Regions from separate parts of the Clostridium sp. LS3 genome, predicted to be linked through region 2. Evidence: riboswitches for the same ligand, from Rfam matches in the RefSeq annotation. Region 2 holds a riboswitch; the other holds the start of a gene.
The links. Region 2 has a riboswitch for thiamine pyrophosphate ahead of thiT (energy-coupled thiamine transporter ThiT). Riboswitches for the same ligand answer to the same signal wherever they lie in the genome.
Positions count from the first base shown of each region.

Region 1: another riboswitch for thiamine pyrophosphate. It lies ahead of ACZJV1_RS14105 (thiamine-binding protein); the one in region 2 lies ahead of thiT (energy-coupled thiamine transporter ThiT).

Region 1 is NZ_CM143921.1:3,003,182-3,019,983, reverse strand. Features, by position in the region: gene ACZJV1_RS14160 (acetyl-CoA carboxylase biotin carboxylase subunit) at 1-637, shown strand, start outside; gene accD (acetyl-CoA carboxylase, carboxyltransferase subunit beta) at 649-1,506, shown strand; gene ACZJV1_RS14150 (acetyl-CoA carboxylase carboxyltransferase subunit alpha) at 1,509-2,300, shown strand; gene ACZJV1_RS14145 (hypothetical protein) at 2,691-3,515, shown strand; gene ACZJV1_RS14140 (deoxycytidylate deaminase) at 3,765-4,220, shown strand; gene ACZJV1_RS14135 (YkvA family protein) at 4,342-4,713, shown strand; gene ACZJV1_RS14130 (MGDG synthase family glycosyltransferase) at 5,191-6,336, shown strand; gene ACZJV1_RS14125 (polysaccharide deacetylase family protein) at 6,275-6,964, shown strand; gene ACZJV1_RS14120 (lysylphosphatidylglycerol synthase transmembrane domain-containing protein) at 6,951-7,994, shown strand; gene ACZJV1_RS14115 (metallophosphoesterase) at 8,079-8,918, shown strand; gene ACZJV1_RS14110 (TatD family hydrolase) at 8,989-9,723, shown strand; TPP riboswitch at 9,984-10,091, shown strand; gene ACZJV1_RS14105 (thiamine-binding protein) at 10,219-10,509, shown strand; gene ACZJV1_RS14100 (ABC transporter permease) at 10,481-11,257, shown strand; gene ACZJV1_RS14095 (ABC transporter substrate-binding protein) at 11,292-12,296, shown strand; gene ACZJV1_RS14090 (ABC transporter ATP-binding protein) at 12,277-12,999, shown strand; gene ACZJV1_RS14085 (deoxynucleoside kinase) at 13,446-14,111, shown strand; gene ACZJV1_RS14080 (hypothetical protein) at 14,215-14,733, opposite strand; gene ACZJV1_RS14075 (hypothetical protein) at 14,902-15,081, shown strand; gene ACZJV1_RS14070 (HD domain-containing protein) at 15,391-16,074, shown strand; gene ACZJV1_RS14065 (MFS transporter) at 16,225-16,802, shown strand, end outside.
Region 2 is NZ_CM143921.1:1,617,599-1,634,400, forward strand. Features, by position in the region: gene pulA (type I pullulanase) at 68-3,007, shown strand; gene ACZJV1_RS07460 (hypothetical protein) at 3,209-3,484, opposite strand; gene thiT (energy-coupled thiamine transporter ThiT) at 3,586-4,230, opposite strand; TPP riboswitch at 4,295-4,395, opposite strand; gene ACZJV1_RS07470 (L,D-transpeptidase family protein) at 4,637-5,716, shown strand; gene ACZJV1_RS07475 (GNAT family N-acetyltransferase) at 5,941-6,510, shown strand; gene ACZJV1_RS07480 (protein kinase family protein) at 6,573-7,142, opposite strand; gene ACZJV1_RS07485 (GNAT family N-acetyltransferase) at 7,411-8,316, shown strand; gene ACZJV1_RS07490 (aldo/keto reductase) at 8,471-9,322, shown strand; gene ACZJV1_RS07495 (class I SAM-dependent methyltransferase) at 9,904-10,689, shown strand; gene ACZJV1_RS07500 (MATE family efflux transporter) at 10,735-12,081, opposite strand; gene ACZJV1_RS07505 (hypothetical protein) at 12,350-13,561, shown strand; gene ACZJV1_RS07510 (hypothetical protein) at 13,709-14,914, shown strand; gene ACZJV1_RS07515 (response regulator transcription factor) at 14,930-15,613, shown strand; gene ACZJV1_RS07520 (HAMP domain-containing sensor histidine kinase) at 15,618-16,802, shown strand, end outside.

The DNA of each region.
Region 1 (16,802 bases), 1.4 Mb from region 2:
AAAGGTCTTAGAAGAAGCCCCATCATCTATATTAGAAGATAAGCTAAGAGAAGAAATGGGGAAAGTAGCAATTAATGCAGCAAGGGCTGTAAATTATGTAAATGCAGGAACTATAGAGTTTCTAGTAGATAAGCATAGAAACTTTTATTTTATGGAGATGAATACAAGAATTCAAGTAGAACATCCAGTTACAGAAATGATAACATCAGTAGATATTGTAAAAGAACAAATAAAAATTGCAAATGGAGAAGAATTAAGTATTTCTCAAGAGCAAGTAGAAATAAAAGGTCATGCAATAGAATGTAGAATAAATGCAGAAAATCCTAAAAAGGGATTTGCACCTTCTCCAGGGAAAATAGAATTTTTAAATTTACCTGGAGGTAATGGAATAAGAGTAGATACGGCAGTCTATTCAGGATATACAATTCCACCTACTTACGATTCAATGATAGCAAAGTTAATAGCTCATGGTAAAGATAGAGAAGAAGCAATTAATAAGATGCTTAGAGCCTTAGATGAATTTGTAATTGAGGGAATTGATAATAACATAGAATTCCAAATAGAAATTTTAAATAACGAAAAATTTCGCTTAGGGGACTTCGATACTAGTTTCATAAGCAAAGAATATAATTTATAGTTGGTGAAATTATGGGGATTTTTAAAAAGAGAAAGTATGCAGTAATTAATTTAATTAAGGAAGAAGAAAAAGACGTACCAGTAGTTCCAGATGGGACTTGGGTAAAGTGCAATAAGTGCGGAAAAATTTTATATAAAAAGTCTTTAGAAGAAAACCTTAATATATGCAGTAATTGTAGTTATCACTTTAGACTAGGTAGTTATGAAAGAATATCACAAATTTGTGATAAAGGAAGTTTTAAAGAATTTAATAAATACATGGAATCAAAAAATCCAATGAATTTTCCAAATTATGAAGAAAAGTTAAAAGTTAATAAAGAAAAAAGCGAAGTTACTGAAGCTGTGGTAACAGGAGAAGGAGAAATTGGAGGAAATAAAACAATTATTGCAGTTATGGACTCAAACTTTCTAATGGGAAGTATGGGTACTGTAGTAGGAGAAAAAATAACATTAGCAGTAGAGGAAGCAACTAAAAGAAAGCTACCTATTATAATTTTTACAGCTTCTGGAGGAGCTAGAATGCAAGAAGGGATATTTTCCTTAATGCAAATGGCTAAAATAAGTAGTGCACTTGCAAAACATAGTAAAGAAGGACTTCTTTATATAACTGTATTAACAGATCCAACTACAGGTGGAGTTACAGCAAGTTTCGCTATGCTTGGAGACATTATACTTGCAGAACCAAATGCATTAGTAGGTTTTGCTGGAAGAAGAGTAATAGAAGGAACTATAAAAGAGAAATTACCAGAAGATTTTCAAAGTGCTGAGTTTTTATTACAAAATGGATTTATAGATAATATTATAAAAAGAGAAAATTTAAAGAGCACTCTTTCAACTCTTCTTAAATTTCATAAGATTAGGGAGGTGTAGTTATGGTTAAAAAAATTAAGGCTTGGGATAGACTAGTAATTGCAAGAATGGTAGAAAGACCAACTACACTTGATTATATAGATAAAATATTTACAAACTTTTTTGAGTTACATGGTGATAGATGTTTTAAAGATGATAAATCAATAGTAGGTGGAATAGGCCTTTTAGATGGAAATCCAGTTACTATAATAGGAATACAAAAAGGAAAAGACTTAAAAGAAAATATGGAAAGAAACTTTGGATCACCTCATCCTGAAGGCTATAGAAAGGCATTAAGGCTTATGAAACAAGCAGAGAAGTTTAATAGACCTATTATTTGCTTTATAAATACATCAGGAGCTTATTGCGGTATTGGAGCTGAAGAAAGAGGGCAAGGTGAAGCAATAGCGAGAAATTTAATAGAAATAGCTCAAATAAAGGTACCTATAATCTCTATAGTAATAGGAGAAGGTGGAAGTGGCGGAGCTTTAGCCTTAGCTTGTGGAGATAGAGTATGGATGCTTGAAAACTCAGTTTATTCGATTCTTTCACCAGAAGGATTTGCTTCAATACTTTTAAAAGATCCTTCAAAGTCTAAAGAAGTTGCAGAAACTATGGGAATAACTTCTTATGATCTTTTAGAAGGAGGAGTTATTGAAAAAATAATAAAGGAACCTAAAGGTGGAGCACATAAGAATGTAGACTTAGTTGCAAATTCAATTAAGGAAGAATTAATAAATGAAATAAAAGTGCTAGAAAGCAAAGATAGAAATAAGCTTTTAGAAGAAAGATATTTAAGGTTTAGAAATTTCTAATTATCTTTTACTAATGATTAACATTTTAAAACATTAATTGGAGTAATAATGCTTGGTACTATTTTTAGATTATAAGCTAACTTTTTTGTTTAATACAAAGGAGTTAGCTTTATACTTATTTAAAATATGAATTTAAAAGAATATTTTATATATACAAAAAATACAATAAATTATATAGTAATTACATATAAATTTAAATCAATAGAAATCACATCAAATTACAACATGACTTACCAAGTTACCCAAGTAAAAAGGACATAATTTTGAAAACGTATAACATAAGATGTGTAGTTAATGAAAAAATGTATCTCTTAGTATTGGCTTAAATAAATTTAATTTTAAGAAGGTTATTTAAATGAGAAATAAATAAAAAATAAAGGAAGGTAAAAAATGTTAATCAAAAAGAGAAACACATTAAAACCATCAAAATTAATATCAACAATTGTATTAGCTTTAATGTTAGCGATTGGAGGTTTTCTACCTGGAAGTACTTTAATAGCTAAGGCAAATCACTTTACAGAAACAAAGATGTATTCTATTCATCTTTTAAGTACGTATGAAAGAAGTGTAACTTATAATTTAGCTCCAGGAACTGTGATTGTTATGTATCCTAACAGTGATAGAACTGTATTTACGTATTTATGGGCAGATGATTTAGTAAAAAATAATACAGTGCAAACTGTTGTAATGGCAGGCGTTGGAAGTAGTTCATTAGGAACTGCAGCAATGGCAAAACAAATAGCAAATGAATTGGGAGAGCCTGTAGCAGGGATAGTTAGTGGTTGGGGGGACTCTACTATCTGGTATTATGGCTCTCAAGGATATTACGTAGGTAGACCTAACAATATTGATGGGACATACTATAGTAATTCAGCTTCTTATAAATTATATTCTCTATACTTAGATGGCGCTCGTCCACAAAGAGTTATAGGACATAGTAAAGGAAGTATGGATTCAGCAAATGCATTATTCAGACTCAAAAATGAGGGAAAAAATTCTATGTATAGTGAAACAAGTTTTATTTCTTTAGGAATAGGAGTAAATGTACCAGAAGGAGTTTATAATTATAGAGGTTACTTGGGAACAGAGGATTCTTTAGGTGCTACAAATACAACAAATGAGAATGGATTAACAATGCTGAAGGGTAGTGAGCATCATATTAATCCAACCTATTCTAAAAATTTACCAGTAACAGCAGATATGTTAGAGAGATAGTTTGAATTAAAATTATAATGTATATAAATTAGAAAGAATTAATCAAAAGATTCTTTATGAATGTATAAGTTGAATATTGTTAATGTTAGGAGGTATATATAAAAGTACCTCCTTCATATTTTAGGGGGAATTAGTTATTCTAATAATATTTGACTAAGAGCATTCTTAGAGTATAATAATAAAAAAGAATACTAATAAGGGGGAATTTAAGTGAAGAGAAATGATTACATATCATGGGATGAATATTTTATGGGGGTAGCAATACTTGCAGGAAAAAGAAGTAAAGACCCTAGTACTCAAGTTGGAGCTTGTATAGTTGATAATGACAATAAAATATTAAGCCAAGGATATAATGGACTTCCAAGAGGCTGCTCTGATGATGAATTTCCGTGGAGTAGAGAAGGAGATATGTTAGAAACAAAATATCCTTATGTAGTTCATGCTGAGCTTAATGCTATTTTAAATAGTAGAGGAACCGACCTTTATGGATCTAAGATTTATGTTGCCCTATTCCCTTGTAATGAGTGCGCAAAGGCTATAATACAAGCTGGGATAAAGGAAGTTGTTTATTTATCAGATAAATATGCTGATACTGATATTGTCAAAGCTTCTAAAAGATTATTAAATGCAGCTGGAGTAAGAATTACAATGTTAGAGCCTAAGAATAAAAATATAAATATATCTCTAGATATAAATGATATTTAATTAGTAAATATCAAGCACGTAGAAGATGATTTCTCTATTAAATGGGAGTCGTCTTTTTTATTTCTTTATATTGGAATTAATTATATAATGTAGATAAGTTAATAAATTAGAGGAAGAAAAAATGAATATCAAAAATATTATAGAAAAATTTAAGTTGAAAATAAAAGTAGTTTATTTAGCATATAAGCATAAAGATACTCCAATAATTGCAAAAATATTAGCTGGTATAACTGTAGCATATGCTTTATCACCAATAGATTTAATACCAGATTTTATTCCTATCTTAGGATATTTAGACGATTTACTAATACTACCTTTACTAATATACATATCAATAAAACTCATACCGAAAGAAATCATAGGGGAATGTGAAGAAGAATCAAAGGAACTTTGGACAAATGGAAAGCCTAAGATTTGGATATATGGAGTTCCAATAATTATTATTTGGATTATGGTTATCGCTTTAATAATATATAAGCTTTTTATCAAATAAAAGTTATTAATATAAATAATTAAATTAAGAGTAAATATTTAAAGTGTAAACATATAAAAAATTCTATGTTTACACTTTGGAAATAACTCAGTAAAAGGTGTTAACAATTGTGCCTTATAATGAGAAGGAAATAATAATGCTTTGGGAGAGAAATATGAGAGCGAATATATTAATTATAGAAGATGATAAAGATATAAGTGAAATCTTAAGATTTGCTTTAATGAAGGAAGGATATAAAGTAAATTAAAATGGATTAGAAGTAGAATAGGAAATAAAGAACCTTAGTCCAGATTTAATATTACTAGACATAATGTTAAATGATATAGATGGACTTAGTGTTTGTAGAAATGTTTTAAACTTTAGGAAATCTTAAGGCTTTATAAAGTTGAAATTAATAATTAAGTAGTATTATTTATATAAAGTTTTAATTATCGTTAATATACATTTAGCGTAAAACTAAAGAGAGGAAAGAATTACATGAAAATATTAATTTTAACAAGCCGTTTTGGAATGGGGCATTATTGTGCTGCAGAGGCTATTAAGGAAGAATTACTTGAATCTAATACTGATGATATTATTGAAGTTGTAGATATCGTAAAGGTATTGTTCCCTATTATGTATAAACTAGTTTATAGATTCTTTAATCTTTTTATATGTAGATTTTCATGTGTGTACAACTTTATAAATAGTTTTGCTGTGAAGCATGAAAAAACTTGCTTAAAGAGACGAAATTTAAATAAAATAAATTCTCTAATTGAAAAATATAATCCTGATTTAATAGTATCTACATGGTCTGCATGTTCTCGCTTTATTTCAACTTATAAGGAGGAATATGAAGACGATATTCAACTATATACACATATTACGGATATTACAGCTCATGATGGATGGATTGCTAATAAGACTAATATGTATTTTGTAGCAGCGAGAAGCACAATGGAACTCCTTTTATCAAAAGGAGTTCCTGCTGAGAAAATTATTATAAATGGAATACCTGTAAGGAAATCATTTAAAAATGACATGGAAGTGCAATCTATTAATGATAAAAAGAAAATCCTAATAATGGGAGGAGGGCTTGGGTTAATAAGAGGCCTTGATAATATATTAGAACAATTATATGAATCAAGCGAGGTTCATATTACAATTATAACTGGTAAAAATAAAAAACTATTAAAAAAGATTAAAAAAGATTACCCTAAAATAGATGCAGTTGGTTATACAGATGAAGTATATAAATATATGGAAAGGTCAGATTTAATAATCACTAAGCCAGGAGGAATTTCTACTTTTGAAGCTATTTATACTACTACACCTTTATATATTATTAAACCATTTTTATCTCAAGAGGTTGGAAATGCTGAATTTATTGAAAAAATGCTTATAGGAAAAATTGCTTGGGAAAATAACTCTAATATATCTGAAGATATTATATCTTTAATAAGTAACGATAGGCTTTTAGGACAAATGAAATATAATATGCAACATTTGAAGAATGAAATTTCTGAATTTAAACTAAATGAAGTTTACGAAAGGAATGTGAAAAAAGATGTGGATAATTATATTGATAATTATAACGATAATATCTTTAATAATATATGGAGTAATTCCTACAGTAATTTATAGAATATGGAATAAGAAACTAAAAAAGCTTAGGAGAGAAAAAGAAATAGAAAATATATACTTAACATTTGACGATGGCGTTGACAATAAATATACTACAGAAGTTCTTAAAGTCCTAAAGACTTACCAAGTTCAAGCAACGTTCTTTGTTGTAGCGGAATTTGCTAAAAATAATCCTGAAATTATTAAGGAAATAAAAGAAGATGGACATATAATAGGACTACATTCATTAGAACATAAAAATGAAATTTTTCAGACACCATGGAATATAAGAAAAGATTTTTCAAAAAGTATGGATATATTAAAAGAACTTGGTATTAAACCGAAGTTTTTTAGACCTCCTTGGGGGCATTTTAGCTTGGCGGCTATAAAGGAAATAAAGAATTTAAATTTAAAAATTGTTCTTTGGAATGTAATTGTAGGAGATTGGAAGGCAAATATAGATGCAACAACTATAGCAGATAGATTGCTTCGTGAAACAGAAAAAGGAGATATTATCTGTCTTCACGATGGTCGAGGAAAAAATGATGCTCCGAAAAGAACTGTTGAAGCATTAGAGATAGTTCTTCCAATTTGGAAATCACAAGGAATTACCTTTGGAACTTTGGAGGAACTTTATGAACAAATGTAAAAAACTAGTGAATTTATTGAAAAATGGTGGGTTATTTATAATAATTGTTATAGTAACATTCAAAATGATTTTTTTCAATGCTGACTTTAAAGAGATTATAAAAACAGTGTCAGATGTAAACTTAGTATATATTGCTATTGGCATAGCTGCTATGTCTCTTGTGGTTCTTTGTGAGGCTATAAATATAAGGCGTAGTTTAAAGAGTTTTAAAGAAAGGGCAACACTACTTGAATGTGTACAGTATTCATTTACGGGAATTTTTTTCAGTTCTATAACACCGTCAGCCACTGGGGGGCAGCCAATGCAGCTTTATTATATGCATAAAAAAAAGATAGATATTTCTAATGGCATGCTTGCGTTACTAATATGTCTTGCAACATATCAACTTGTTACCGTATCAATGGCAATTATGGGAGTAATAATAAAATTTGAATTTTTAAAAGGAACTCTTGGAAAGTTTGGTATATTACTATTTTTAGGGATTGGGTTAAATGTAATTTTATTAGTATTAATATTGGTATCTATTTTTTCAAAAAAGCTTATTTTTAAAGTTGTGAACTTATGCGTTAAAGTTTTACAACACTTTAATTACCAAAAATCTGTAATATTTAATGAAAAGGCATTAATAGAGATAGAGAAGTATAAAAAGGGTGCAGATTATATTAAAAATGATAAATTTTTTATAATTAAAACTATTCTTACTACCACGGTACAAATTTTAGCATTGCATAGCATCCCGTTTTGGATATATAAATCCATTGGAATGTCATCAGTGTCTTTAATTCAATTCATTTTGATTCAGTCTACCTTATACATTACAGGTGCAGCATTACCGTTGCCAGGTGCGGTAGGAATAGGAGAGAAAGGGTTCTTAATATTTTTTAAGACTTTATTTCCAATTCATCTAATAAGTTCTGCTATGCTACTTAGTAGAGGTATAAGCTTTTATTTAATGGTCTTAATTAGTGGTATAGGAGTTATGGTTTTACAGATAAATTTAAATAAAAATTTAAAAGGTGTAGAACTTTAGCCAATTAAAAGGTTAAGTTAAAATTAATAGAATTTGACTAAGGAATATAATTATGGATGGGAAATGAGAGGTTTATGTAAAAGGATGAAGAAGTTGATGTTAGTATTTTTAATAATTATAGCATTATATGTGTTTGTCGTTTGGCAAAATAATAGTATTACAATTTCTAACTTTAATTACTCAAGCTATGATGTGCCATCTAAATTTAATGACTTTAAAATTGTACATATTTCTGATTTGCATAACAAAATGTTTGGAAAAGAGCAATCAGAAATATTAGAAGAAATAGAAAAGTTATCACCAGATATTATTATAGTTACAGGTGATTTGATAGATAGGCGTAGATATAATTTAGATAAAGCAATGGACTTCATTAATGGTGCAATAGAAATTGCTCCAATTTATTATGTTTCAGGAAATCATGAAGCATGGTCAGGAAAATATTCTGAAATAAAGGATAGCTTAATTGAAGTAGGAGTTAATATAATAGATGATACTAAGTTAGAGATTACAAAAGAGAATAGTACTATATATCTTTTAGGATTATCTGATCCATCTTTTCTTACCTCGAATTATACAGATGGGATCGATATAAGTAATATGGAGGAATATTTAAGTAATTGGTCAAATATTGAAGGCTTTAAGATACTACTTTCACATAGACCAGAGCTTTTTGATTTATATTCTAAAAATAATATGAATTTAGTTTTTTCAGGACATGCTCATGGAGGCCAAGTTAGGATTCCATTTGTAGGAGGAATTATAGCTCCAAATCAAGGGTTTTTCCCTAAATATACTAGTGGAAGTTATAATAGTGATAAAACTACAATGTTTGTTAGTAGGGGATTGGGGAATAGTTTATTTCCAGTAAGAATATTTAATCCACCAGAAATTATATCAGTAACATTAAAAGGATATAATTAAGAAATTACTAATATAGAATATAAATTAAAGAGTTAATTATGCTACTTAAATTAGAATTCATGGAGGAATTATGTATATAGATGCACACACACATTTAGATTTTTTTGAGGAAAATATAGAAAAAGCAATTGAGGATATAAATAAGAATGAAATATTAACTTTAGCTAATAGTATGAATATAGAAAGCTATATAAAAAATAAAGAATATAGTAAAAAGAGTAAATTTATTAATCCATGCTTTGGCATTCATCCATGGAAAGCAGCAGAATATAAAGGGAATTTAGAAGATCTTGTACCTTATATAGAGAAAAGTGAGTTAATAGGGGAGATAGGTTTAGATTTCTTCTGGGTAGAGGATAAAAGTACTTATGAAGCACAAAGAAAGATTTTTAATTTTATATTAAAAGAAAGTATTAAAAGAAATAAGTTTGTAAGTATCCATACAAAAGGAGCTGAAGAAGAAATTTATAATGCTCTAAAAAGGAATAATTATAATAAAGCTATTATACATTGGTATAGTGGTGAAATAAGCACTTTAGAAAAATATATTGAGCTTGGATGCTATTTTACAATAAGTGTAGATATAGGGTATTCAGAAAAAACTAATGAGGTTTTAGATAGAATACCATTAAATAGATTACTTATAGAAACTGATGGGCCAACAGCTTTAGAATGGGTTAATGGAGAATATGGATATCCAAGGGCAATAATAGATGTTGCTAAAAAGGTTTCAAATTATAAGAATATAGAACTGAATGAATTACTAAAAAATATAGAGGGTAATTATATTAGAATAATTAGTTAGGAGAATTTTAACTTTAATGCCTGTAATAAAAATAGCCATAGGAGCTTTAGGGATTGATAGTTGTATTATTTGGAACTAATAAGGGTGAGGGATGAAAAGCACTTAGAGAATTAAGCAAAGTAAATCGTTGAAACTTAACTTAGAAATGGATTGTGTAATATATAATTGTTATACAATTAATAAAATTATTTAGTTGATAAGAATTATTGATTAGCTTGACATTTGGAATGAAAATGAATAAAATGGAACTATAAAAAGTAAATAGATATCTGGGGGGGCGGTGAACTGCCTGAGATAAAGTTGATACTATTTTGACCCATGAACCTGATTTGGATAATGCCAACGTAGGGAGATTATTTGTTATTGAATTTTAATATACAAATTGAACTATAATACAGTATTTCTAATCAGAGATACTGTATTTTTTTACTATATGGACATATAAATAAAATCAAATTTGTTTACTTTTAAATATATTTAGAGGAGGAAAAGACTATGTCAGTTTGTAATGTAAGTCTTCAAGTAATACCAACAGTTAGTGAGGATAGAATTTATCCTGTTGTGGACAAGGTTATAGAATATATAGCATCCACTGGAGTTAAGTATGAAGTTGGAGCTATGGAAACCACAATGGAGGGAGAATTAGGTGAATTACTAGAAATAGTAAAAAGGGCTCAAGAAATTTGTACTGAAGAAGGTGCATCAAGAGTAGTATCTATGGTTAAAATAGATTATAAAAAAGAAGGCGTGACAATGGATGAAAAAATTAAAAAATATAGGGAATAAGATAGCACCTATAGTATTTATTATAATTTTATTAGTTTTATGGCAGTGCATAGTAACTATTGGGGGCATAGAAAAGTATATAATGCCAGCACCAACAGATGTTATGCAAACATTAGTTAAGGATTTTAAAGTTATGATACCTCATACTTTAACTACATTATATGAAGGTATGATAGGGTTTTTAATAGCAATAGGATTATCTATAATACTAGCAATAATTATGGATATGATTCCACTAGTAAAAAGAGCTTTATATCCAGTACTAGTTATATCTCAAACTATACCGACAGTTGCTCTTGCGCCATTATTTATAATTTGGTTTGGATTTGGTTCACTTCCAAAGATAATAGTGGTTGTGCTAGTATGCTTTTTCCCAATAGTAATTAGCATAGTTGACGGGTTAGAAGGTGTAGATAAGGATTTAATCAATCATTTTAAATTAATGGGGGCATCTAAGCTTAATGTTTTTATGCATTTAAAGTTACCTTATGGAATGATAAACTTCTTTTCAGGTATGAGAATTGCAGCAACTTATAGTATTATGGGAGCTGTAATTGGAGAATGGCTTGGAGGAGAAAAAGGTCTTGGGGTATATATGACAAGAGCCAGAAGTGCTTATGCATTAGATAAAATGTTTGCATCAATAGTAATAATAGTAGTTATAAGCATGGCAATATTTTTTATAGTTACTTTGATGGAAAGAGTATGTACTCCATGGAATAATAAAAAATTAAAGATAAAGGAATAAAATACAAAATAATAGATTTTGAGGTGAAATAATAATGTTAAAGAAAAAAATTATATCAGTAGTATTAGCATCTGTAACAGCATTCACACTATTAGCTGGATGTAGTAAAAAAGAAGAAGCAAAAACTTCAGAAGGATTACAAAAGGTTACCGTAATATTAGATTGGACACCAAATACAAATCATACAGGATTATATGTAGCTCAGGAAAAAGGGTATTATAAAGATCTTGGATTAGATGTTGAAATAATTCAGCCATCAGAAGGATCATCCCTGCAACTTCTAGCTGCTGGCAAAGGAGATTTTGCAGTAAGTTATCAAGAAGATTTAACATATGCAAGAACATCAGATAGTCCACTTCCAGTTAAAGCTATAGCAACAGTTATACAACATAATACGTCAGGATTTGCTTCACCAAAGGAAAAGGGAATAGAAACAGTTAAGGATTTTGAAAATAAAGTTTATGGTGGATGGGGAAGTCCATCAGAGCAAGCTATATTAAAAGCTGTTATGGAGAAAAATGGAGCAGATTTTAGTAAATTAAAAATAGTTGATGTAGGAACAGAAGATTTCTTTATAGCAACAAAGAATAACTTAGATTTTGAGTGGACATTTGAAGCTTGGACTAATATGGAAGCTAAGCTAAGAGGGTTTGATATAAACTATATACCAGTTAAAGATTTAGATCCAGCATTAGATTATTACACACCAATTATTGCAGCTACTGAAGATACTATTAATAATAAAAAAGATTTAGCTAAGAAATTTATGGAAGCAACAACTAAGGGATATGAGTTCGCTATGAAAAATCCAGAAGAAAGTGCAAAATTATTAGTAAGTAAAGTTCCTGAAATAGGAGAAGAACTTGCAATAGAAAGCCAAAAATATCTTGCGGATAAATATAAAGATGATGCAGCTGTTTGGGGAGAAATGAAGGATAGCGTATGGGATAATTATACTAAATTTCTATTAGATAATAAGCTTATAAATAAAGATATGAAAGCAAGTGAGGCTTATACAAATGAATTCTTATCAAAATAAGATTTTACTTGAAAATGTATCAAAGTCCTTTGATGAAATGGAGATATTAAAGGATATTAGTATAAAAGTTAATGAAGGTGAGCTAGTATCAATTTTAGGTCCATCAGGCAGTGGAAAAAGTACAATATTTAATATATTAACTAATATTATAAAGTGTGATAGTGGTGAATTAAAAATAAATGGCGATTTAAGCTATATGTATCAAAAAGATATGATGGTCCCTTGGAAAAAAGTTATTGATAATATAGGAATTCCACTTGTATTTAAAGGTAATAATAAAAAAGAAGCTAGAGAAAAGGTTAAAAAGCATATAAATGAATTTGGACTTAGTGGATTTGAATATAAGTATCCATCACAACTGTCAGGTGGTATGAAACAAAGAGCCAATTTCTTAAAGACATATTTAACATCAAGAGATATTATGCTTTTAGATGAACCCTTTGGTGCTTTAGATTCAATAACTAGAAGAAAGATGCAAAAGTGGCTTTTAGATTTAACTAAAGAAATGAATTCAACTATACTATTCATAACTCATGATATAGAAGAGGCAATATTACTTTCTAATAGAATATATGTAATATCAGAAAAGCCAGCAGTTATAAATGGTGAAATAAAGGTTAACCTACCTAAGGAAAGAAATGAAGATATAGTTACCAGTGATGAATTTGTAGCTATAAAAAAAGAAATATTAAAGCTTATGTAACTATAAGCGAATTAATATTTAGCAATAGAACTTATACAAGTAGACTTTTCTATTAATGTCTATTTTATAAGTTCTATTTTATTTACTCTATAGAGAATTATAAAAAAGTTTATTCTGTCGATAACTTTTGATAATTTCTTTCCTTCAGTTTTCAAGTGGACATATGTAAGTTTGCATTGACTTGGAGCGAAGTGACGGAATAAGCAAACTCACATATGTCCACTTTTTTATTATAAATACTTTTTAGTTATTGTTTAAACTGAAAGTTACTAATAATTTAAACAAATATGAATATATAGACTTGAGAAATTATATAACTATACCATATATAGTGATTTTTGAAATATAAATACCATATATGGTATAAAAATAAAAAGTCAAGACTTGAAAGTAAATTTTAAATTATGTAATATAGAGAAAGACAAAAAGTAAAGGATAGGTGAAGCATGTTGATAGTTGTTGGTGGGATGATTGGGCTTGGGAAAAGTTCTGTAGCAGAGATTTTAGGGGAGCACTTTAAATCAGATGTATTTTATGAAAGTGTAGATGACAACCCTATATTACCTTTATTCTATAGTGAGAGTGAGGAAGAAATTCAAAAAAAGAGATATCCATTTTTATTACAACTTTATTTCTTAAATACTAGGTTCAAAAGTATAAAAGAAGCATTAGTTCATGATGATAATGTCTTAGATAGATCAATTTATGAAGATTGGTATTTTGCTAAGAAAAATATGGAGCTTGGTAGAATAAATGACTTAGAGATGAAAATATATGAAGATCTTTTAAATAATATGCTTGAGGAGTTAGAAGAGCTTCCTAAGAAAGCTCCAGATGTAATGGTGTATTTAAAAGGATCCTTCGAAACTGTTTTAAATAGAATAGCATTAAGAGGAAGAGATTTTGAAATTGATGAAAGCTTAAAAGAATATTACCGCTTTCTATGGAAAGATTACGATGAATGGGTAGAAAATTGTTATAATGCATCAGAGGTTTTAATAATAGATATGGATAAGATGGATGTTGTAAATAATGAAGCAGATAAAGAAAAACTTATAGAGCTAGTAGAAGAAAAGCTTAGAGAAGTTAGAGATATTGAAGAAATTGCATAAGAAGAGTTATTTTTATAATAATAGAGCAAACAATTTAGTTTGCTCTATTTTTTAAATTCAGAATAATATAGTCTAATATAAAGAGAACGTATAATGGTTATTCCTAAGAGAGTATATCTTCTATTATTAAAGGTATAGAAGATATATTATCATTCCCATTTGAGAATATATTATAATCGTAAATATAATCATCAAGAGATATTTCTGTTTTATGTTTATTTTGGGTTTCTGTTAAATTACTTTCATAATTTAATCTAGTAATATGAATTGATGTAGTTTTACCAATGGATTTTAGACAATCTATTTCTTTAGGAAATCTAGCATCAGGAATTAAGGCTACATCAAAATCATCTCTAACTAGTGATAATATTTTTAGTAATTCGTTTATTAAAAACATTTCATCTACCTCTCTCATTTTATCGCCTAAATGTTGAAGTAAGGTTCTACCATTATTATCTTTTAATTCATTCCAACCATAAACTTGTGTTGCAACCATTTTTAAATAGTCGGCATAGTGAATAATAAATACTTTTTTACCCTTTCCCTCTAGTATTTCTTTTAACTTCAAAGCTAAAGTATCTTTTCCATGTCCTGCTCTCCCAGAAATTGAAACACACTTCATTAAGGAACCTCCTTCTTATGTTTAATATATATTATATAGATTTTGGAAGAATTAAATTATTATTTTTATATTATAACAATATTAGTTTTATTTTAAATAGTATTATTCAAATAATTCTTTAGCTTTTAGTGCTATGTTCTCCAAATATTGAAAACATGGGTTTACTTTGTGAAAAGTTTTCATCTAATGCAGCAGCATCTAAATGAATACAGCTTACTATCTAGTAAAAAGATATCATCTACATTGTTTAAATCCAATACACCAACTTCAATTGTAGTTACTTTTTTTATGACTTCAGTAACTACATTATTTATTTCTTTTGTATGTCCAGTTTTACTAAAATATTAAATTGATATTTTCGCTATATCTCCAATATAAATTTAAAAATTATTATTATATAGATATTATAGAAGTTTATAAACTTATATACAAATCATAAAATTTTAGTATGTATGAGGAAGGGTTAAATAATATAAATTGTTGAGTAAATTTAGTATAAATATATTAATTTTATTATTTGCATATTATAATTATTTGTAATCAGAAAATATTTAAAACACGATTATATATAATTTATTAAATAACTAAAATTAATAATGAAGGAGTGAGTATTTAGTGATAGATTTTTTAATTAAAGCTCTTTCACTAAGATAATATATGGAAAATTTAGATGAAATAAAAGAAATAGTAAGTAAAGAGGTCAGTCATATAATTGACAGGGAAATAGATAAATCCTTATTAAAATATTTAATGGAAAATATTTTAGAAAATTATAAAGTTTTTGATAAGGGACATGGCATAAAACATATAGCAACAGTAATAGATTCATCAATTAAACTGTCAAAATATTTCCCAGTAAATAAAAATATGGTATTAACTATTGCAGTATATCATGATTTAGGAATGAGTATTGATAGAAAACTTCATCAAATACATTCAAGAGATATGCTGATAAATGATAGAGAATTAGAGAAATTGTTTACAAAAGAAGAGTTAACTTTAATGGGAGAAGCATGTGAGGATCATAGAGCATCCAATTCTCATGAGCCAAGAAGTATATACGGATATATAGCTTCAGATGCTGATAGAACAACAGATATATATGATATGATAGAAAGATGTTATAACTTTTCAAAGAAAAACTATAAGGATTTAAATGAAGAGGAAACTTATAACAGAGTTTATAATCATTTAGTAGAAAAATATGGAGAAGGTGGATATGCTAAGTTTTATTTAGAGGAAAGTAAAGATGTAATAATGAAACCTTACATAGAAGCTCAAGAAATACTTAAGGATGAAGAGCATTTCAAAGTTTTTTATAAAAAAATTATAGCTGATTAGAATTTTGATGAAAATATACAAAATTTAAAGATAATTTTGCAAGAATGACGTAGGAGGAATCCTACGTTTTTCTATATGTATTTTCAATTTTTAAAACTAGGAGTATTATATAATGATAGAATACAAAAGATAGACTAGGAGATGGACAATATGAAGATAAAAAAAGAGTGGGCAATATTATTAACGGTGTTACCTATGACCTTTATGACTACCCTTGATAGTAGTATAGTAAACGTAGCTTTGCCAACTATGGCTAGGGAACTTGGAACAACAATGGCTGGAATAGAATGGGTAGTTACAAGTTATTTAATAACTATATGTGCAACTATTTTATTATTTGGTAGATTTGGAGATATAATTGGTAAAAGTAAAGTATTTAAAATTGGAATTGGGGTTTTTACTTTAGGATCTCTTCTTTGTGGGATATCTAATAGCCTCTCAATGCTTATATTATCTAGAATAGTTCAAGCAATAGGTGCAGGAGCCGCAATGGCAACTAATCAAGGAATAATTACAGAAACATTTCCTCCTAATGAAAGAGGTAGAGCCCTTGGAATGACTGGAACCGCAGTGGCTTTAGGAACTATGGTAGGACCTACATTAGGAGGTCTTATAGTATCAGTGGCACCATGGAAATATATATTTTTAATAAATATACCAATAGGAATTTTAGTTTATAGTGGAGTAATTAAGGTATTAAACTTTAAAAAGGTTAAAGAAAAAGTTCC
Region 2 (16,802 bases):
AAATAGATAGAGGCAATAATTAAGGATAGACATAAAATATAATATTAAAATTTTAGGAGTTGAAATAATGGTAAGATACAGCGATGATATAAAGTATAATGACATAAGTAATAACAACTCTTTTAAAATAAGTAATAAATTATTAAAGAATAGTGAAAGCTTTGATGGTAATTTACTAGAAATTAAGACTTCCTGTAATGAATTTCACTTAGGTGAAGAAATTCAGCTTGTAGCATTAAGAGAATCTATATTTGGAATAAAAGAACTAAGAGAGGTTTATTGGACAATTGATTATAAAGGAACAGATATAAACATAGAAAAAGACATCATTAAAATAAGTAAATCACTAAAAGATAAAAGCTCGATTCAAATAAGTTGTATTGATAAAGAAACTGGAGAAAAAGCTTCTAGGGAATTTCCTATTGTGTTAGAAGAAGTAGAAGATACATTAATACATTTTATAAAAAATGATGGTGATTATTTTGGTGATGGATATAAATGGGGTTTATGGGGTTTTTCTAATGAGGGAGATTCTTACCCCATAGAATTATTACAAGAAAGTGACTTTGGAAGATGTGCTTTTGTAAAGGAAGAAAATATAATTGCAAGAAGAAAAGCTTGGGGAGATAATTGGGGTAATGATTGGTCAGAACAAACAGCTACCTTTGAAATACCAAAGGGAGTGAAAAATTGTTATATAATTTATGGTGAAGATAAGCTTATACTAGATTTAAAAGAGGTTATAGAATATATAGGACCAAGAATAGAGACGGCAATAATGGATGATAAGGATAAAATAACAGCCTTTTTATCTAAAAAACCATTAGATGTAACTGAGTTTTATATTTATATAAATGAAGTAAAAGAAGAAAACTGTGAATATGTGATTTATAAGGATTTAAAAAAAGTAGAGTTTATAAATTTAAATTTAAATATATCACCAATGGATCTAGTTGAAGTAAGATCAAGTAAGACATTTCTTCCTTGTAAAGTTACGATGAGAAGGTTTTTAGACAGTTATTATTATAAAGAAAATGATATGGGCATTGTCTATGATAAAGAATATATATATTTAAGAGTTTGGGCTCCAACTTCTTTTAAGGTAGAGTTATGTTTATATGATAATTGGTATGATATAAACGAAAATGAAAAAAGCTTACATCAAATGAAAAGAAATAATATAAGTGGAACTTATTATAACAAAATAAATAGAAAAGAAAATGAAGGAAAATTTTATCTATATAAGCTTTACTTTAAAGATATAGATAGGAATGGATTAGAATATATAAAAATAAACTATGCAGTAGACCCTTATACAGTATCTGTAGGTATAAATGGTGAAAAAGGCTTTTTAATAGATATAAATAATATAAAAACCATGCCACTAGGATGGTTATTTGATAAAAAACCAGAGCTTTTAAGAAAAGAGGATTCTATAATTTATGAAATTCATGTAAGAGATTTTACTATAAGCGATGATAGTGGAATAGATAAAAATATTAGAGGAAAATATTTAGGACTAGCAAAAGAAGGAGCTAGATATAAAGATACAAAAAGAAAAATTGAAGTTAAAACAGGTATTGATCATCTAAAAGAACTTGGAATAACACATGTGCATTTATTACCTATATTTGACTTTGGTTCAGTTGATGAAAGAAAATCAAACAAAAAAGGAAATAGAAACTGGGGATATGATCCTAAAAACTATAATGCTCCTGAAGGCAGTTATTCAAGTGATCCATATAATCCAATAGCTAGAATAATAGAACTAAGAGAAATGATAAAGATTCTTCATAAAAATGGAATAAGAGTAGTTATGGATGTAGTTTATAATCATATGCAAGAAACTAGAAATTTAGATAGTCTTGTTCCATCATATTACTTTAGAACAGATTATAGAGGAAGATTTACTAATGGTTCAGGCTGTGGTAATGAAATAGCAACAGAAAGGCCTATGGTTAGAAAGTTTATTATAGGTTCTATAACTCATTGGATAAAGGATTATAATATTGATGGTTTAAGATTTGACCTTATGGAATTAATAGACATAGATACTATGAGAGAAATAACTAGCTTAATAAAGAAAATTGATGACAATATATTAATTTATGGAGAGCCTTGGAAAGGAGGAGAATCATCACTACTAAATGGAACCTACAGAGGAAGGCAAAAAGGTGAAGATTTTTCCGTATTTAATGACACTTTTAGAGATTTTATAAGGGGAAATAATAGTCCATCAAATGGATTTTCAAATGGAAATCAACATAATGGACCTACTGCATGGAATATAATAGAGGGTTTAAAAGGATCTATAAATACATTAACATTTAATCCTAAGGAAACTATAAATTATGTAGATGCTCATGATAACTACACTCTCTGGGATCAAATAGAGAAAAGCTTAAAACCTAATATTAAAGAAGATGAATATAGAAAAATATTAGAAAATAATGTTTTAGATAATCATTTAGTAAGAAGAAATATTTTATCCCTTTCAATAATATTAACATCACAAGGAATACCATTTATTCAAGGTGGAGCAGAAATATTAAGAACAAAAAATGGAGACCACAATAGTTATAAAAGTCCAGATAATATAAATGCAATTTTTTGGAGGGATAAAGCAAAATATATAGATGTATTTAATTATGTAAAGGGATTAATAAATATCAGAAAAAACTATAGGGAATTTAGACTAGATAGTAGAGATGACATAAATAACAACATTGAGATTAGTTTTTTAAATGGAGATGAAAAGGCTGGAGTAATAAAGTGTCATTTTAGAAACCTATACAATATTGAAAAAAACTTAAATGATTTAATTGTAATTTATAATGGAACATCTATAGATGATTATGATATAAATCAACATATTCCTGAATCAAAATCTGGTGAGTGGAATATTATAGCAGACCATAGTTATGCAGGGATAGAAACTATAAAAATTGTTAAATCTTATTTTATTCCTAAGTTAAAGTCTTATTCAATTATGATTATATATTCATAAGAATTATTAAAATAAGAGGCTAGTTAAACCTAAAATGAATCCTATATGAAGGACATTTTAACTTTAACATAGCCTCTTAATTTTTGTAGTATATATGTTCTAATTAATATTCTACATTATCTATATTTAAATTGAAATCAATAGTTAAAATTCAAAAAGCAAGTTTAATAGTAAATTAGAATCATATATATAATAAAACTTTTAATATCCAGAGCTTAAAATAGCTGCAATAATTATTGATCCAAATATAAGCCAAAGAACTATTCCAATAGCAATCATAATAAGAGTTGCTTGGAAGTAAGTTTTCTTACTTTTATTCACATTTGATCCAAAAGCCCAAACAAACATTAAAACTATGTTTGCAATAGGAATTAACATTAAAAGAAATGTTATTATCCAATCTTTCAATGTCATTGGTTGAGAATACTTGTCGTAGTTAATATCATTATTTGTGTTGTTAGTTAAATTATTATCCATTATTTTCACTCCCCTAAAACTTAAAGTTATTATTTCTTAAATATTATACTATAAAATTTAAGAAATAATAACTTTAAGTAAAAAAATGTAAATTTGCAAAATTAATGAGATAAGCTTTTACTTCCTTCTATAATTCTATTTATAGGTAATAATCCTATAATAACTAAAACTACAATAAGATTTCCTCCAACAACAGCACCATTAACTACAAGAGAATATAAAGCTGGAGACCATCCTTCAGGTGCAAATTGTCCAAAGAATATAAACCCTGATATAAAGTGAAATATAAATTTAATAAACATACCGAGAAATGTTCCTAAAAGTTTTTTATCTTTAAAATACCCAGCTAGTCCAACTGCCATAAAAGGAAGAGGATAGTCAAATAAAACTTGAATTGGATGAAGTATATAAGGGCTGATAATTAAATATATTATCCCAAATAAAAATCCAGTAAGCATACCTATTTCAGGACCGTAAATAAAAGCAATAAGTAGTATTGGGACCATACTACCTAAATTTATACTACCAGCACCATTAGGTAAATCTACTATCTTTACAAGGTGAAGGATCGTAGCTAAGGCTAAAGCAATGCCAATTCTAGCCATAATCTTTGAATCAAGCTTTATTTTTTTAAATCTAATAAAAGTAAGTATTAAAATAATAACTCCTAAAAGAGTAGCTAAAGAAAGCGGGCTTTTTAATATTTGACTAAAGCTTTCTCTTAATGTGTTAATAAAATTTTCCATTTAAAATACCTCCTAAAAATATGCTAGGAGGTACGTTTATAGCTTTATAATAATTTAATTCCATAAAAATACATTGTGACTTTCCTACGCTGGTATTATCCAGATCAGGTAAAGAGGGTTAATGAAAAATCATCTCTCAGCCTAAAGGCACCCCTAGCACTTCTTTTATTTAATTTACAAGTAAAGTTTACATAAGAATGAAATAAAAGTCAATAATTTTTAATATAGTATTTTATATAGAGAAATAAGAAGGTATCAGTTTGAAATTGATTGGAATAATTTACTATTTATTTGGTTTATAAAAAAATGTATGATAATAATTAGAGTTACCAATAATTTATTTACAATGCTGAACATAATTTTAATACTAATTTACAAAAGACTTTTTGATATACGGGGGGGAAAAATGATAAAAAACAAAAAGATAAATTTAATTATAGCATCGTTAGTACTAATTTTTATTGTTATAGGATTTAGTGCTTTTTATGTGAACAAGGTAAAAAAAGATAGAGTATTAGATGCAAAAATAGAAGAAGTATATGAAGAAGCAGATAATATTAAAATTTTAAATATGAATAATGATGAAGAAGAGCTTTATAGTAAATTAAAAGAAGACTTTAACAAAGCTATAAGCAGTAAAAAACTAAATGAAGCAAATGAAGTTTTAGATAAGTTAAAGGACTTAAAATCTTCGGTTGAGAAGAGAATTCAAGATGAAGCAAAAATAGAAGAAGAGAAAAAGAAGGAAGAAGAAAAACAGGAAAAAGAAAATGAAATAGCATTACCTGAAGAAGCTAAGAAAAAAGAAGAGGCTTCAAAGGTTGAGAATAATACTTCGAATTCAAATACTCAATCTATAGCTCCGTCTAATAATGAGCCTAAGATTGCCAATACATCAGTTGCTAAGAATTCTAATCAAATAATTTCAGTTGTGAGTACAGGCGGTAGTACAGCTGAGTTAGTTCTATGGCAAAAAGATAGCAATGGAAAATGGTATGAATATGATAGTATGTTTGCAAGATTAGGTGAAAATGGAATGAAAAATGCAAGTGAAGTTTATGAAATGGATTTATGTACTCCTACAGGTGTATATAGTTTAACAGAAGCTTTTGGAGCAGCACAAAATCCAGGAAGTGGAGTTCCATATAGAGTATTAGATGGTTCAGAATATTGGGTAGATGATGTTAATTCACCTTATTACAATACAATGCAGTTTGGAGCACCAAATGGTAGATGGAATTCAGCAGAGCATTTAATAGATCATAGCAATTCATATAAATACTCTTTAGTAATTGATTATAATAGATGGCCAGTTGTTCCAGGGAAAAGCTCTGCAATATTTTTACATGTAGATGTTGGGGTTCCAACTTGGGGATGTGTAGCTGTTGAACAAAGCAAGATGAAAGAAATTTTACAATGGATAAATCCAGGTTCGAACCCTAAAATAGCTCTTGCCTTAAGTTATGGTGAACTTTATAGCTATTAACAAATAATTAATATATTATTTAAAAGAAAAGTTATACATTAATAAATTTATTAGTGTATAGCTTTTTTTATTAATAAGTTGTAGGCTAAGTAAAAATTATTTATAATTATTTTATGATATATGAAAAATATGGAACAAATTTAAACTTTATAAATAAAAGGAAAAAAAATTTAAAATTAATATACCTATAATTTGATAAACACTTATAAAGGGGATGTAATATTATGAAAAAAGATTTATTATTTAGTCAATTTCCTTATATTGAAAGTGAAGAAATTATATTAAGTAAAATAGAAGAAGTTAATTTAGAGGATTTATATGAAATTTGTGCAAATGAAAATTTATATAAATATAAACCTGGAAATGCAAAGAAATCTATTGATACAGTAAAAAATATGATTGCTCATTTTCAAAGAGATTTTCAAAAGAAAAAGATAGTTTTTTTAGGTGTTTTTCTTAAATCTAATCCTAAAAAGCTTGTAGGTGTAGCGGAAATTTTTGATATAGATGAAAAAGTGAGTGTAGTTACTATAGGATATACTTTAAATGAAGATTACTTTGGTAAGGGGATAGCTAGTAATATTGTTAAGACCTTAATAAAATATTTATTTAATGAAGTAGAATTAAACAGAATACAAGCATATGTAATGGTTGAAAATATTAAATCTCAAAATGTATTAAAAAGAAATAATTTTATAAAAGATGGTACTATAAGAGAAGGGAATATATGGACAGGAAAAGGAATAGTTAATTTAGAGTTATATTCAATATTAAAATCAGAATATATAAAGTAATGTCTTTTATAAGTGAGAACTAGAGATAAATCCACTAAGATTTATCTCTAGTTCTCACTTAATTAGCCATATCTATAAATTCTTTTTCTTCTAGGACAAGCGAGATAATTATAAGCGTCAGTCCAATAAGAAAGTAAATCTGGCTTGTATTGTAAAACATCTTTTAAAAACTTATCAAATAAGTGAAGTTTAACTAGTGTTTTTATTATATCTTTAGGATAAGGAGTAATTTTAGTAAAAGGTTTTCTTGGATCAATAACCATTATTTTACCCTTAGAGTCTACAAATATATGTGCATTTCTAATATTAATTCTCTTAAACTTAAGCCTTTTTAAATCTTCAATTAAATCTATAATTTCCTTTGATAAATTATAAGGCAATCCATGTTTAGTAATGTATTCAAAAAGATTTTCTCCACCTACATATTCTCTTATTAAAATATTACTTATCCTTAAAATTGGATTTGGGAAAAAGGGACTGTCTAAAGTTTTTTTAAATATTTCTTCTTCACTTTTAGCAGCTTTTATATTCTTAAAGGTTTTAAGTGCATAACCTTCTGGTGTTAAATAAACAGAACCTTCAGCTCCAGAACCTAATAGCTTAAAATCTTGAATTTCTAATAAGTAGTTCATAATACCACACTTAATTAATTGCTTTTAAATATTATATGCAAACAAAAATAATATGTTATTAGTAATTAGACTATTTAGATTATAATGTAATAATTATATTTGTAGTAAGTATATATTTAATATTAATATTTAAATATAGAATATATATGGGAAATAAGTAAAGAAAAATTTTTAGGCAAGTTAAGGTATTAAAGAAAGTCTCTGAACTTAAATAAAATTAGTTAATAATTTTGTAATTTAGATAAATTAAAAGGTTAAGGGGAAAATAATGTATGAATTTATTTTGGTAAAAGATTTAAAGAAAAATAAAAAGTATAGAAAAAGTTTTAGTAAGTTAGCAGCAGATACATTTGGATTAGACTTTGAACAGTGGTTTGAAGAGGGATATTGCAATGATAATTATATTTCATATTCCTATATTCATAATGATGAGGTAATTGCAAATGTTTCTATAAATAAATTTACTATAGTCCAGAATAGAAAGATTAATAAAGCAATTCAATTAGGAACAGTAATGACAGATAAAAATTATAGAAATAAAGGTCTAATAAGAAGGCTTATGAAGGAAATATTTAAAGAATATGAAAAGAAGGTAGATTTTATATATTTATTTGCAAATAATTCTGTTTTAAACTTTTATCCTAAGTTTGGATTTAATAGAGTAAATGAAACTTCATATGAGATAAACACTGAGAATATAATTTATATTGAAGATATAAAGAATAAGAAAACAACTAATATTAAAAAGTTAAATTTAGATTTAAAAGAAGATAAGAAGATAATAGATAAAATGTGTAAAAATAGAGTTCAAGTTTCAAATAAGCTTGGAGTTATAAAAGATGAATGGCCACTTAAGATTTATTGCAAATATATGTACAAAGATAATCTTTATTATATTCAAGATGAGGACGCTGTAGCTATAATGGAAAGAAATGATAAAGAACTTATATTAAATGATATTTTAAGTAAAAAGCCTATAAATTTAGATAATATAATATTAAAAATACTAGAGAAAGATGATAAAGTTATAATATTTAATTTTGTTGCAGAAAGTGAAAAATTTAAAGTAAGTATTAAACCTAAAATAGATGATGACAATGCTCTATTTATAAAAAAATGCAAAGGAGACTTTAAAGATGAAAGCATACTTTTTCCTATAACGTCTCACACTTAATTAATAAAAATAAATATAGCAGAATTATCAATAAGTATAGCTTATTCTTTAATGATTAACCTTATTGCACTATAATTAACTTAAATAATATTTTAAGTAGAAAGCCTATGAATTTAGATAATATAATATTAAAAATAGAAGGAGAGGAAATTTTATGAAAAATTTAAAAGACACTTATATATTAAGCAATGGAATACAAATTCCATGTGTAGGATTTGGAACATGGCAAACACCTAATGGTGAAATTGCTATTTCATCTGTAGAAGAAGCATTAAAAGTCGGATATAGACATATAGATACAGCAGCAGTATATGGTAATGAAAAAAGCGTTGGTATAGCTATTAAAAACAGTGGTGTACCTAGAGATGAGATATTTGTTACAAGCAAGCTTTGGAATACAGAGCAAGGATATGAAAGTACTCTAAAGGCTTTTGAAAAAACAATAGAGGATTTACAACTAGAATATGTGGATTTATACTTAATTCACTGGCCAATTCCTAAGATATTTAAGGAAGATTGGAAAGAAGTAAATATAGAAACTTGGAGAGCTTTCGAAGAGCTTTATAAACAAGGAAAAATAAGGGCAATAGGAGTAAGCAATTTTAAACCTAATCATCTTCAAAATATATTAGAAAATTGTGAAATAGCTCCTATGGTAAATCAAATAGAGATACATCCAGGATTAAATCAAGATGAAACAGTTGAATTCTGTAAGAAACATAACATATTAGTTGAGGCTTGGAGTCCTTTATCAACAGGAAAAATATTTGAAGTAAAAGAAATAAAAAATGTAGCAGATAAGTATGGAAAAACTATAGCACAAATATGTATAAGGTGGTCACTTCAAAAAGGAAACTTACCACTTCCAAAATCAGTAACAGCAAGTAGAATTGCTGAAAATGCTGAAGTGTTTGATTTTGAACTTAAAGAAGAGGATATAAAGTTTATAGATAATTTAATTAATTGTGGTGGATCAGGAATGGATCCAGATAATATAAATTTTTAAGAACTTGGAGAAGATGATATTCCTCATATAGAAGTGCAAGAGATATTGAGAGTAATGACTAGAAATAAGGAGAGTTTCCAATGAGGGAAACTCTCCTTATTTCTTTAAAATCACTATAGGAATATGAGGTCTATTATTTATTCTAAAAGGAAATAGGCTATTACCAATACCTCTACTTACAATAAGGTTAACATTATTATTTTCATACGTTATTAATTTTAAAGGTTTAGAAATAAGTTTGTCATAGGAGCAATAGTCTTAATTTCACCATTATAGATAACTTCGAAATTAGCCAGAGTTTTATTAGTTAAGTTGCTTACATAAATCTATTTTAAGGCACAGTTATCAATTTAGTCTATATAAAGTTCTCGAATAATATTATATTTATTACTTTTGAAATATTAGTAAACATCTACATTATATTCCTAGTTATGGATTAACACAACATCATTTAGCAAGAATGGAACAGTAGAATATATTATAGATTGCTATAATGAAATTGTCATACTTATATTTTAAATTTTGCTATGGAGGCTATCAAATTATGTCTCGAAAAAAATTAATTAGGAGGAAGATGAATTATGGATAAATATTACTATGGTGACCTGTGCTCTTTATTTTATGATATTGATAAGCCCGAAGCGCCAAAAGATGAATTGGATTTTTTACTTTCATTTGCAAATGAAAATATGAAAATTTTAGAACCTATGTGTGGTTCAGGAAGATTTTTAATTCCTTTTTTAAAGAAGGGTTTTGATATTGATGGTTTTGATTTATCTAAGGATATGATAAAGAGATGCAAAGAAAAACTATTGTCAAATAATCTTTCAACAGGAATTGATTTATGTGATTTTACCACATTTAATCATAGCAAAGAAAAGTATGACCTTATTTTTATTGCATCAATTTCTTTTTCATTACTAACTAACAGAAGAGATATTAACAACGCCCTGGAGATGATGAAAAATAGCTTGAAATCATCAGGGAAAATCGTTTTGGGTGTGGAAACTGACATTAACTATCGCAATAATAAATCTTATGCTGATGAATATAAGTTTGAAACTGATGATTTTAAAGAAAGAAAAAGAGTAGAAAAGGGCTCGTTTGAAATTTTATTAAAAGAAAAATCTGCATATAATCCCTATCAGCAAATTATGTATTTGCCGGGAGTATATGAGCTTTATATCAATAGTGAATATATTCGTTCAGAACATGAAGACTTTTATTTAAGACTATACAAACCTAATGAGCTTGATGAAATTGTTGAGAAGTGTAGATTGAAAATAGTAAATAAATATACGAATTTTAATAAAAGTGATTTTGACTTTCAAGGCGCTGAAGAAATATTTTATGAACTGCATAAATAAAACAAGCTGTATCTAAATTAATTTAGATACAGCTTACTTCATTTATTAATTAGCGAGTTCTTTTTCTTTCATAAGGACATTAATTCTTTTAAAATAAGTAATGGCAAGAGGTACGGCAGCAGCTATCCATGCAGCAGGATCAGCTAAAGCAATTCCTGTAAAATCTAGTAGAATTGGTAATGTAAATGCAACAACTGTTCTAGCTACCATTTCAGCGACACCAGCCATCATAGGAACAAAGCTATCTCCAATTCCTTGAAGGGTATTTCTATATATAAATATAAGTCCTAGCGGTATATAGAATATAGAAACTGTATTTAAATATTGTCTTGCATATCCTATAACTTCTAAATCATTACCACTCATAAATAATTTAGTAAAAGCACCACCAAATAATACAACAACTATAGTAGATATAATACTTACAACTATACTTATCATAGTACATTTTTTAACTCCCTCTTTTATACGATCAATTCTTCCAGCACCAAGGTTTTGTCCACTGTATGTTGCCATAGCAACTCCAAATGTAACAGCAGGTTGCATTACAAGTTGTTGAACTTTAGAGGCAGCAGTATATGAAGCAATTACTTTAGAACCAAAGGAATTAAGAGCGCTTTGAAGTATCATTGCTCCAGCAGCTGTTATTGAAAATTGGAGAGCCATTGGAACACCAATTCTTAATTGCTTTTGAACATAGCTTTTTCTAATTTTCCAATGCTTCTTTTTAAGCTTTAAAATAGGAAATTTCTTTATTATATATATTGCACATAAAATTGCAGAAACAGCTTGTGAAATAACAGTTGCATAAGCAGCTCCAGCTACTCCCATTGAGAAGTTAACAATAAATACAATATCTAATACAACATTTAATATTGAAGAAATAATTAAAAAATATAAAGGTGTTTTGCTATCTCCAAGAGATCTTAATATGCTTGCAAGAATGTTATAAAATATTATAGCAATATTACCAGCATATATTATGATTATATAAGATAATGAATCTTGAATAATATCAGAAGGAGTGTTCATAAGCTCAAGTAAAGGTCTTGCAGAAACAACACTTATAAAAGTAACAACTATAGTCATTAAGGCAGATAAAACTAAAGAACTAGCAAAAGCTTTCCTTACTCCTTCTTCATTATTAGCTCCAAATTTTTGAGCAACTAGAACAGCAAAACCACTAGTTAGTCCAATAACAAAACCATTAACTAAAAACACCATGGCTCCAGTAGATCCTACCGCTGCTAATGCATTAACTCCAAGAAATCTACCAACTATTATAGTATCAACCATACTATAAAACTGTTGAAATACATTACCAATAAGTAAAGGAATAGAAAAAGTTAAAATAAGTTTCACAGGATTTCCTGTTGTCATATCTTTTGTCAAAAATAGCCCCCCTTTATTTAGAAATCTGTAATATAGTAAAATAAAGTATATTATAGACTTTAATATTACAATTAGTTACTTAACTATTTTAAAAACATTATAAATAATAGCACTATAAAAATTTATTAGCAACTTTATTTCAAATTTAGAAAATGAGATTGTAATGTTCATATTATTTAAAATAGTTAATAACTTTGTAACAACTTAATCAAACTATGTAAAAACTTCCAGGTAATATATAATTAAAAGTATAGGGAGGTTTTTTCTTATGAAAAAAATAATTTTACTGATGATAGCTATATTTTCTATAGCTATGGTTAGTTGCAATAATACTAAAGTATTAGAAGAAAATACTAAGGATAATAAGACATCTGATAAGTATAAAATAACTGAGAAAAATATTGAAAATACAGAAAGAGATAAATCTTTTATGCCTTTGTTTTATGATTCAGACATAATTTATGGAACGATGTCTCCTAAAAATAGTGGAGCTCCTGAAGAGTTCCAAATACCTTACTATATTGATAGTAGTGGAGCTTTTAAAAGGGTAGAAGAAGGTAAGTTTGATAAAGATGAGATAGGATTTATAAAGGATACTTATGGATGTATAGGTTCAGGGGTATATATGCTTAACTATAATAGATTAAGTGAAAGAAAATTTTATTATATAGATATAGTAAATAAAAATAAATTTGAACTAGAAGGATATGAAAAAATATATAATTCCATAGAGTTAAAGCTTAAAAACTTTGAAAATAGGGGGGCTAAGCTAGAAGGAAATGAAAATTATTATATTCAGGGATATTTTAATGTAGAAGATAAAGGGAAATCTATAAATAATGAGGAAATAATTATTATTGATTTAAAAAATGAGAGTTATTATGTTGTTAGAAACAATAATAATAGGTATATTAAATTTTATTTTGATAATAATGAAGAAGCTATAATGGCTATAGATAATTCAGGTAAAATTTATAAGTCAATATTACAAGAAAAAGAGATAGTTTTTGAGTTGTATAAAGATATTGGAGTAGAGAATTTAGAAATATATGATAAATACGGATATTTAGGAAGTTTTTATTTTGAAGATAATTTAATTCTTAATATCCATAATAATGAATCTAAGGAGTTTTACGATTATAGTAATCTTTTTTATAAAGTTAAATCAGATGAGTTTATATCTATGGATAAAGAAAAAATCGTAATAGGAAAAGTTAATAATACTAATTTTTTTATTTGTCTATATAATGAAAATAGGTATTTAGCAGAAATAAGTGATGATGGAGAAATAAATTTAATATATAAATTAGATGATTCCGAAGGATATAGGTATTTTTATGGTGTAGCTAATAAAGAAGGAAATAGTATATTTGTTACTAAAATTAAATATAATGAAGAAAATATTAAAGATTATAATGCTCCAGTAATAAAAGAAGATATGAAATACTCTATTATAGAAATAACAAAGAATGAAAATTAAATATATAGTCAAGGATATTTGATTAAGAAAATTTAATATAAGAAAGTTATAAATAATTTATAAATTTAATAACTTTGTAATAAGTTAATTAAAGTATGTAAAAACTTCCAGGTAATATATAATTAAAAGTACAGGGAGGTTTTTCTTATGAAAAAAATAATTTCACTGATAATAGCGTTATTTTCCATAGCTATGGTTAGTTGCAATAATACAAAAGTGTTAGAGGAAAATACTAAGGAAAATGAAGTTTTAAATAAATATAAGATTACGGAAAGAACTATAAATATTAATGATAAAGATATATTATTTAAGCCACTTTTTTATGATGAAGACGGAGTAAATGGTATTCTAAGTACATCTAGAACTGAGCCAGTTAGTGAAGACGAAACAAGAGGTCCATATATAATAAATGAATCTGGAGAATTAATAAAAGAAGAAAATAAATGGTTTGCAAAAGAGGGTATAAACTATATAGACTACTATATAAAATCAACAGGAAAAACAACTTCTTATAGAGGAGTTTATAGTGAAGGTATTTATACAAGAGATAAAAAATTTTACTATATAGATTTAGAAAAGAATATTAAATTTGAATTAGAATATTATGATAAAGCTTATTTTGAAATGTATTATGATTTTGGAGATATTAGTAGTACTACGTTTCAGGTAGATGATAATTATTATATAGAAGAAACTTCTAAGAGAAGAGATTCAGAGGTGAAAGAAGAAAAATCAATATTAATTGTAGATATAAAAAATGAAACTTATTATACAACTGGTATAGTAAAAATGGAATTAAATAGATTTTACTACGATGAAAAAGAAAAATCCATTATGGCATTAGATACCATTGGACAAATTAGAAAAGTAATTTTAAAGGATGGGAAAATTTATTTTGAAGATTATAAAAAATTTGATTTTTCAAAAGTTGGAATTGAAACAATAAATGGTGATACTGTAACTAGAATGGGTTATTTTAATAAGTGTGGAGATTATTTAATAATATCATTTATTGATGATAAAGGCTATAAAGATGTTTTATATAATATAAGTACAAATGAAATAAAAATAATGGATGAAGAAGTATTTATTATTAATGAAATTGAAAATACTGAATTTTTTGTGGTTAGTCATGGAAATAAACTATATCTTGCAGAAATAGGAGATAAAGGTGAATTTGATTTGATTTTTAAGCTTGCTGATGATTCATATTATCAGAATATTATAGCAAAAGCAAATAAGGAGGGAAATAGTATATTTTTTGAATTGATAAAATTTGAAGAGAATACTGCTGGTAAATCATCTTATGTTAAAGACGTAAAATATTCATTCTTAGAAATAGAAGAAAAATAAATTTATGGGGGAACTATGGGAAAGAAAAATATATTAGTAGTTGAGGATGAATACTCAATAAATGATGCAATAACCTTTGCACTTAGAAAAGAAGGATATGATGTAAGAAGTGTATTTAATGGAAAGGATGCTTTAGAAAAAGTTAAAGAATTTAAACCAGATTTAGTTTTATTAGATTTAATGTTACCTGATATTGATGGCTTTGATATATGTAAGGAAATATCTAAGAGTACTTATGTAATAATGTTAACTGCAAGAGGTGAAATAATAGATAAAATATTAGGTTTAGAGCTTGGAGCTGATGATTATATTGTAAAGCCTTTTGAAATTAAGGAGGTTTTAGTTAGAATAAAAGTAATCTTTAGAAGAAATGAAAAAGGTATAGAAGAAAATATTACTTCAAATAAAGATAAAGACCAAGAGATTATAGAAATTAATAAAAGAGATAGAAGTGTAATAAAGGAAGGTAAAGAGGTTCCTTTAAGAAGAAAAGAGTTTGATTTAATAAATTTTTTATATGAAAATAAGGGAGTTGTATTTTCAAGAGATGATTTATTAGATAAGGTATGGGGATATGATTATCAAGGAGATACTAGAACTGTTGATGTCCATATAAGAAGATTAAGAGAAAAGCTTAATGAAGATAAAGACAATTCTATTATAGAAACAGTATTTGGAATAGGATATATAATGAGGTGATATTTTGAATAAAACCTTGAGAGGAAAGCTTTTAATTGGGACAATAATTTCAGTTGTAACTATAAATATAATATTTACTATATTTATTTCATTATTTTTAGATAAGTCTTTTAAGAATGATATCATAGAAGAAATGAATAGAATCAAATTAACATCTTTAAATATAATAAGGCAAAATGAAATAATGGGAGAGCCTATTTGGAAAGCATTATCTCCAATTAATGAAATAACACAAGGTTATGTTAGTATAGCTGATGATAATGGCAATATAAATCAATCTGTAGGAAAAATTATAAATAATGAAGAAATAACAAGTATAATAAAAGAAAGTAATAATATTAAATCTATAATTAAGTTTAAGCATTCAAATAATTCTTACTTTACAACTTATAATTATCCTTTATATATTAAAGATAACTTTAGTGGTAATTTAATAATACAAAAGGACTACTTAAGTAAATATAATGAAATGATAAAAACAATAGGAATTATAATTTTAGGACAAGTATTTATTGTTATAACAATTATATTAGTTATATCTATGATTATTAAGAAGGTTACAAAGCCACTTAGAAACTTAAGTATTTCTATGGAGGAATTTACTTTAGGAAAAGATATTAAAGATATAGAAATAAATACAGAAGATGAAATAGCTGATTTAACTAAAACCTATAACTCTATGAAAAATCAGTTAAATAATCAAGAAAAAGCCTTAAGAGAATTTTTTAATAATGCAACTCATGAACTAAAAACTCCAGTTACAGCTATTTCTTTGTATTCTCAAATACTAAGAGATGAAAATATAAAAGAAATGGATGATGAATTTTTAAATAGAGCGAGCAGTAGGATAGTTCTTGAATGTGAGAAAATGAAAAAGCTAGTTGAGAAGATTTTAGAAAGCTCAAGAGGGAAAATAAATAAGAGCAAATGTAAAAGTGAATTTTCACTAACTAATATAATTAAAGAGATATTAGAAGATTTGGAATTAAGGATTAAAAGTAATGGTCTTTATATAAAAGAAGAATTACAAGAAGTTATGTTCTATGGCGTTTTAGAGGATTTTGAACAAATTATTTTAAACCTTTTGGATAACAGCATTAAATATTCAGTTAATAACGAGATCAATATAAAGCTATATGAAGATAAAAAAGAAATAACCTTAGAAATTAAAAATAAATGTGCTAAAATT